DNA from 2 places in the Bacillus sp. C-3-6 genome. Region 1 is predicted to be linked to the other one. Evidence: a T-box and tRNA genes for the amino acid it is inferred to sense, from the RefSeq annotation. Region 1 holds a T-box; the other holds one or more tRNA genes.
What was found. The T-box of region 1 lies ahead of tyrS (tyrosine--tRNA ligase). A T-box ahead of a tRNA ligase gene usually reads a tRNA of that ligase, here a tRNA-Tyr.
Positions count from the first base shown of each region.

Region 2: it encodes a tRNA-Tyr, which carries the amino acid that the T-box ahead of tyrS (tyrosine--tRNA ligase) is inferred to sense. The anticodon was not compared.

Region 1 covers NZ_CM137247.1:4,414,428-4,417,810, forward strand. Annotated here, with positions in the region: gene ACW0JX_RS22675 (YjdJ family protein) at 1-96, shown strand, start outside; gene tyrS (tyrosine--tRNA ligase) at 175-1,431, opposite strand; T-box leader at 1,502-1,729, opposite strand; gene ACW0JX_RS22685 (zinc ribbon domain-containing protein) at 1,799-2,368, opposite strand; gene ACW0JX_RS22690 (hypothetical protein) at 2,510-2,755, opposite strand; gene ACW0JX_RS22695 (RNA polymerase sigma factor) at 2,736-3,281, opposite strand; gene ACW0JX_RS22700 (hypothetical protein) at 3,262-3,383, opposite strand, start outside.
Region 2 covers NZ_CM137247.1:550,267-553,649, reverse strand. Annotated here, with positions in the region: partial or broken gene ACW0JX_RS02860 (DUF3884 family protein) at 345-664, shown strand; tRNA gene ACW0JX_RS02855 (tRNA-Leu) at 826-907, opposite strand; tRNA gene ACW0JX_RS02850 (tRNA-Cys) at 918-988, opposite strand; tRNA gene ACW0JX_RS02845 (tRNA-Gly) at 1,003-1,077, opposite strand; tRNA gene ACW0JX_RS02840 (tRNA-Gln) at 1,083-1,157, opposite strand; tRNA gene ACW0JX_RS02835 (tRNA-His) at 1,221-1,296, opposite strand; tRNA gene ACW0JX_RS02830 (tRNA-Trp) at 1,316-1,389, opposite strand; tRNA gene ACW0JX_RS02825 (tRNA-Tyr) at 1,397-1,480, opposite strand; tRNA gene ACW0JX_RS02820 (tRNA-Thr) at 1,491-1,566, opposite strand; tRNA gene ACW0JX_RS02815 (tRNA-Phe) at 1,585-1,660, opposite strand; tRNA gene ACW0JX_RS02810 (tRNA-Asp) at 1,670-1,745, opposite strand; tRNA gene ACW0JX_RS02805 (tRNA-Met) at 1,749-1,825, opposite strand; tRNA gene ACW0JX_RS02800 (tRNA-Val) at 1,852-1,927, opposite strand; tRNA gene ACW0JX_RS02795 (tRNA-Glu) at 1,932-2,006, opposite strand; tRNA gene ACW0JX_RS02790 (tRNA-Ser) at 2,024-2,115, opposite strand; tRNA gene ACW0JX_RS02785 (tRNA-Asn) at 2,118-2,192, opposite strand; rRNA gene rrf (5S ribosomal RNA) at 2,201-2,316, opposite strand; rRNA gene ACW0JX_RS02775 (23S ribosomal RNA) at 2,417-3,383, opposite strand, start outside.

The DNA.
Region 1 (3,383 bases):
TATCCAACAGCATTTATCGTTATGCTAGTTAGTTTACTTTATATGCTCATATTAATTCTTTATATTCTATTTTCAAAAAAAGATCTGGCGATTTAAATCCATACATAAAAAACCCCGAATCATAAACTTTTCAGCCTATAATTCGGGGTATTATTTGTTTATATTCGTTTCTAATTAGTAACGAATTAAGAAATATTTCTTTTTACCGCGGCGAATGATTGTGAATTTACCTTCGATGCGGTCGTTTTCTGTTACAACGTAGTCTAACGCTTGTGTACGCTCACCGTTTACGTAGATTGCGCCGTTCGTTACATCTTCACGTGCTTGACGTTTTGATGGAGAGATTTTGCTTTCTACAAGTAAGTCGATTAATACTGTATCTTCTGCAGTACGTTCTACAGATGGTACGTCTTTGAATCCTTGCTCGATTTCGCTTGCAGTTAGTTCTGCTACAGAACCGCTAAATAATGCAGCTGAAATTTTAATCGCTTGCTCTAATGCTTCTTCGCCGTGAACAAGTTTTGTCATTTCAGAACCTAATGCTTTTTGTGCTGCACGTTTTTCTGGCGCTTCAGCTACTTGCTTTTCAAGCTCAAGAATTTCTTCATGAGATAAGAATGTGAAGTATTTTAAGTATTTAACAACATCGCGGTCATCTGTGTTAATCCAGAATTGGTAGAACTCGTAAGGAGTTGTTTTCTCTGGGTCTAACCAAATTGCTCCGCCTTCTGTTTTACCAAACTTCGTACCGTCAGATTTAGTAACAAGTGGAATTGTTAAACCGAATGCTTTCGCATCTTCTTCTGATTTACGGATTAATTCAAGACCCGCTGTAATGTTACCCCATTGGTCACTACCACCGATTTGTAGGCGACAATTATGGTGTTGGTATAAGTTTAAGAAGTCGTATGATTGTAAAATCATGTAACTGAACTCAGTGAATGAAATACCAGTTTCTAAACGAGATGCTACTGTATCTTTTGCTAACATATAGTTTAAACCGAAGTTTTTACCGATATCGCGTAAGAATGAAATTACATCTAAGTTACCAAGCCAGTCATAGTTGTTAGCCATTGTTGCTGGGTTGTCCACGTTTTCGAACTCTAAGAAGTTTGAAAGTTGGTTTTTAATGCTTTCTGTGTAGTAAGCAACTGTATCTTTCGTATTTAATGTACGCTCTGCTTTTTTACCACTTGGGTCACCGATCATACCAGTACCACCACCAACAAGTGCGATTGGTTGGTGACCAGCTAATTGGAAACGACGTAACATTAATACTGGTAACATATGACCGATGTGTAAGCTATCTGCTGTCGGATCGAAACCACAGTATAATTTAACGCTTTCTTTTTCTAATAATTGCTCAAGGCCCTCAGCATCTGTTTGCTGATTAATTAGACCGCGAAATTCAAGATCTTGTAAAATACCCATATCCTACATACTCTCCTTTAAGTTCATTACTGGCGTGAAGGTTGAAAACATAAAAAAATCGCCCCTTCAAATAAGGGACGATTTTGATTATCGCGTTACCACCCTAGTTGCAGGCCAAAAAGCCTACCACCTTATTTACATAACGGCTTAGCACCGTCTTTTCCCTTTTGAATACAATTCAATCGAAAAAAGATGCTCTAGGGGCGTAATTCGCGATCATCTATGTGCTGATTTTCACCGACCATCAGCTCTCTAAAACAGGGAAATGATCACTACTTCTCCCTTTCCACGCTCAATTATTCATATACTTTTCTTTATATCATTATTTACTAGCATGTGTCAAATTGAAGAAAATACTATATACAAACTACCTTGAAGATTTTTCCCCTCCATAAAACTCTTGCATCTCCTTTTCGGAAACCTTTGTCAGTTTTAATTTATGCGATTTCTTTCCCTCTTCACTCATGTACAACGTTGTATCATCCAATAATTCCAATTTCACTCTTCCATTCCAAGGGTATGACATATTACATATTACTTGATTATCCTTATAATCTACTACACTCCCTTTAACTCTTTCTGTTTTCCCTCTCTTTTCATAAAACACTATTTCAATATTTTTATCGTCTATTTCTTGAATCTGAAGGTAAGCCCCTTTACCGCCAGCATACCAATACCCTTTCATCTTATTAAAAGTAGAAGAATGAGTTAAAAAAATATAAATAGTGCTTGCAACGATTATTAAGGCTATTGCACTTACAACTACGAATCGTTTATGGGCTAGAAAACTAGTTTTTTTCTTATTCTCTACATTCCATTCATTGTTCGTTTCTAATATCTCCTCTGAACATTGTTGTTTCTCTAAATTCATACCACAATCCCCACAAAAATTATCATGCTGTCGCACCTGACTTCCACAATTGGAACACTGTCTCATAATTTATCTTCCCCTCAATAATACATTAATTATATATTTGTATATTAACATATTATTATTTAATTTGGAATTAATTTCATAATATGTCTAAATGTAAAAAGCACATAGCTTTCACTATGCACTTCATTTCTCCTACCCTATTTAAAATCCTATAATTAATATCATAATTATAGAAATAACCGGAAGCCCAACTAACAACGATACATGAAACACAACCGATAAATCATTTCCAATGGTCGCCTCCACAGGATCTTTCGCCGGGGAACCAAGAAACCCGATTAATCGATCGAATCGACTTACCGTTTTTGGAAAGTCTGGTATTTCTACATGATCACTATCTAAATGTTGCTTTAACTTATATTCACTCTTAAAGGGATTTTCGCTCAATTTCATCCACCTCCAGCAATTGTTTCAATTTCTTTATCCCGTTATGGAGTCTCGACTTCACTGTTCCAATCGGAATGTTTAATATTTCTGCAATTTCTTTTTGCTGCATATTATGATAATAAGAAAGGATTAGGACCGCTCTTTGCTCTTCTGGAACTTTCAAAATTGCTTCTCTTACTGTGAGCCGATCTTCGTGAGAAAATTCTTTTTCCGGAATCGGCACTAAAAATGGCAAAAGCGTACGCCACTTTTTTCTCCTATTTAATTTATTAATCATAAGACGATAACCGATTTGAAATAAATACGTTTTTATTTTGCCCTTTTCAGGTTCATACATATGTTTCTTACGCTCTAGCGTCAAAAACGTATCTTGCACAAGATCGATACTTAATTGTTCATCTCGGTTAAATCGATATAAAAATGTGTATAGCGTTGGTTTGATTAAAATATATAGTCTTTCTCCCGCTTGTTTATCTCCACTTTGATACGCAAGCATGAGCTCTTCCTCAATCCCAATCTGCGCCATGATTTTTGATCTCCTTTATTCCTTTTAACGTTAACGAAATACGGGAAATTAAATAGCAACTAGCAACAATAATCCATACTTGCGATTGATTCGTAAAAAATT
Region 2 (3,383 bases), 1.4 Mb from region 1:
CTCTCTTTCTCGTTTTAAATCTACATAAAAATATTAATATGAAATATAATGTGTGTTCAACACATTTTTAAAAGAAATATAAAAAGTTCATTTTTGATTCATATTACAGACATAATATAAATCACTATCATTTTGTTCTTTCGACAAGTTATATTATACATGAATTCCTAAGTTTATTACGAATTTTAGCATCACATAATATAATTTAACAAAAAAGACTCTAACATTTCTATTAGAGTCTTTTTATATTGCTGATACCGATTTCCATAATATTCCTATAGTTACTTTCTACTGTTGTATAATAAAAATAGGAAAAAATTTAAAGAAAAGATGAAGGGAGAATTATGACACATTCAAATGAAAAAAAATCACATGCTTTTAAAGGAATAGGAGAAAAGTTAAACCCAACTATCTATCAAGTAAGATTCATGAAATTAGATGAACCAATCCAATTTGAGGCGTTTCCTGAATTGAAGGAATTAGGGGACTGGTTAAGCACTTCAACGCAAATGTGGGCGTGCCACTCAACAATGTATAAGTACAACAGAGAAGAGTTTAAAAAGAAGTTTTTAGAAATTACAAACTTAACCGTTGATAATGTACTAATATCTACTGGTGGTGTCGGATTTAACTTCATGTCACCGGGTGGAGAAATTCTCTCTAAATACCGCAATTAAAAGGATAAAATTGAATGTTTGTTTTTATCCTTTTAATGTTTCGCAGTTTACTCACCGTACACTTTTTGTGCTTATTTTGTCATGTAATGAAAAGAAAACAAAAAAAACTCTATACTAATTGTATAGAGTTTTTTTACGACGTTCATGATACCGATGGTCGGGGTCGAACCGACACTCCCGAAGGAACACGATTTTGAGTCGTGCGCGTCTGCCAATTCCGCCACATCGGCACAAAAGAAAAGGCGGCAACCGGATTTGAACCGGTGATAAAGGTTTTGCAGACCTCTGCCTTACCACTTGGCTATGCCGCCATATTAAATTTTATTGGAGCGGAAGACGGGATTCGAACCCGCGACCCCAACCTTGGCAAGGTTGTATTCTACCACTGAACTACTTCCGCAAAAATGGCTGGGCTAGCTGGATTCGAACCAGCGCATGACGGAGTCAAAGTCCGTTGCCTTACCGCTTGGCTATAGCCCATCGAATTCTTACTTAATTATATGTAAGTATCAATTAAATTATTTGTAATTTTTAAAATAAAAATGGGGCGACTGATGGGAATCGAACCCACGAATGCCGGAGCCACAATCCGGTGCGTTAACCACTTCGCCACAACCGCCATGTTGTGTAAATATATTTGGCAGGGGCAGTAGGAATCGAACCCACACTGGAGGTTTTGGAGACCTCAGTTCTACCTTTAAACTATGCCCCTATGTAAATGGTGGAGGGGGGCAGATTCGAACTGCCGAACCCGAAGGAGCGGATTTACAGTCCGCCGCGTTTAGCCACTTCGCTACCCCTCCGAAACTTACATGGTGCCGGCTAGAGGACTTGAACCCCCAACCTACTGATTACAAGTCAGTTGCTCTACCAATTGAGCTAAGCCGGCGTATTTTATTGAAATAAATGGTGGCTCGGGACGGAATCGAACCGCCGACACGAGGATTTTCAGTCCTCTGCTCTACCGACTGAGCTACCGAGCCTTATTAAAATGGCGGTCCCGACCGGGGTCGAACCGGCGATCTCCTGCGTGACAGGCAGGCATGTTAACCACTACACCACGGGACCATTTGGTTGCGGGGACAGGATTTGAACCTGCGACCTTCGGGTTATGAGCCCGACGAGCTACCGTGCTGCTCCACCCCGCGATAATACTATTCATATAAAATTTATATGGTGGAGGATGACGGGATCGAACCGCCGACCCCCTGCTTGTAAGGCAGGTGCTCTCCCAGCTGAGCTAATCCTCCAAAGTGGTGACCCGTACGGGATTCGAACCCGTGTTACCGCCGTGAAAGGGCGGTGTCTTAACCACTTGACCAACGGGCCAAATATTATAAATCCTATGGCGGAGAGCAAGGGATTCGAACCCTTGATACGCTTGTGACGTATACACGATTTCCAATCGTGCTCCTTCGGCCAACTCGGACAGCTCTCCAATGGCTCCGCAGGTAGGAATCGAACCTACGACCGATCGGTTAACAGCCGATAGCTCTACCGCTGAGCTACTGCGGAATAATATTGCCTGGCAACGTCCTACTCTCACAGGGACAAGGTCCCAACTACCATCGGCGCTAGAGAGCTTAACTTCCGTGTTCGGTATGGGAACGGGTGTGACCTCTCTGCCATCATTACCAGACATTATTCTTTTGAGACAATCATTATTATAACTTATTTACTTTAAAAGTCAACAAGTTTTTTATGTTCTCTCAAAACTAGATAACATTGCTACATATTATATGGTTAAGTCCTCGATCTATTAGTATTCGTCAGCTCCACATGTCACCATGCTTCCACCTCGAACCTATCAACCTGATCATCTTTCAGGGATCTTACTAGCTTACGCTATGGGAAATCTCATCTTGAGGGGGGCTTCATGCTTAGATGCTTTCAGCACTTATCCCTTCCGCACATAGCTACCCAGCTATGCCCTTGGCAGAACAACTGGTACACCAGCGGTGCGTCCATCCCGGTCCTCTCGTACTAAGGACAGCTCCTCTCAAATTTCCTACGCCCACGACGGATAGGGACCGAACTGTCTCACGACGTTCTGAACCCAGCTCGCGTACCGCTTTAATGGGCGAACAGCCCAACCCTTGGGACCGACTACAGCCCCAGGATGCGATGAGCCGACATCGAGGTGCCAAACCTCCCCGTCGATGTGGACTCTTGGGGGAGATAAGCCTGTTATCCCCGGGGTAGCTTTTATCCGTTGAGCGATGGCCCTTCCATGCGGAACCACCGGATCACTAAGCCCGACTTTCGTCCCTGCTCGACTTGTAGGTCTCGCAGTCAAGCTCCCTTATGCCTTTGCACTCTACGAATGATTTCCAACCATTCTGAGGGAACCTTTGGGCGCCTCCGTTACACTTTAGGAGGCGACCGCCCCAGTCAAACTGCCCACCTGACACTGTCTCCCGGGTCGATAAGACCCGTAGGTTAGAATTTCAATACAGTCAGGGCGGTATCCCACCAGCGCCTCCACCGAAGCTAGCGCTCCGGTTTCAATGGCTCCCGCCTATCCTGTACAAACTGTACCAAAATTCAATATCAGGCTACAGTAAAGCTCCACGGGGTCTTTCCGTCCTGTCGCGGGTAACCTGCATCTTCACAGGTACTATAATTTCACCGAGTCTCTGGTTGAGACAGTGCCCAAATCGTTACACCTTTCGTGCGGGTCGGAACTTACCCGACAAGGAATTTCGC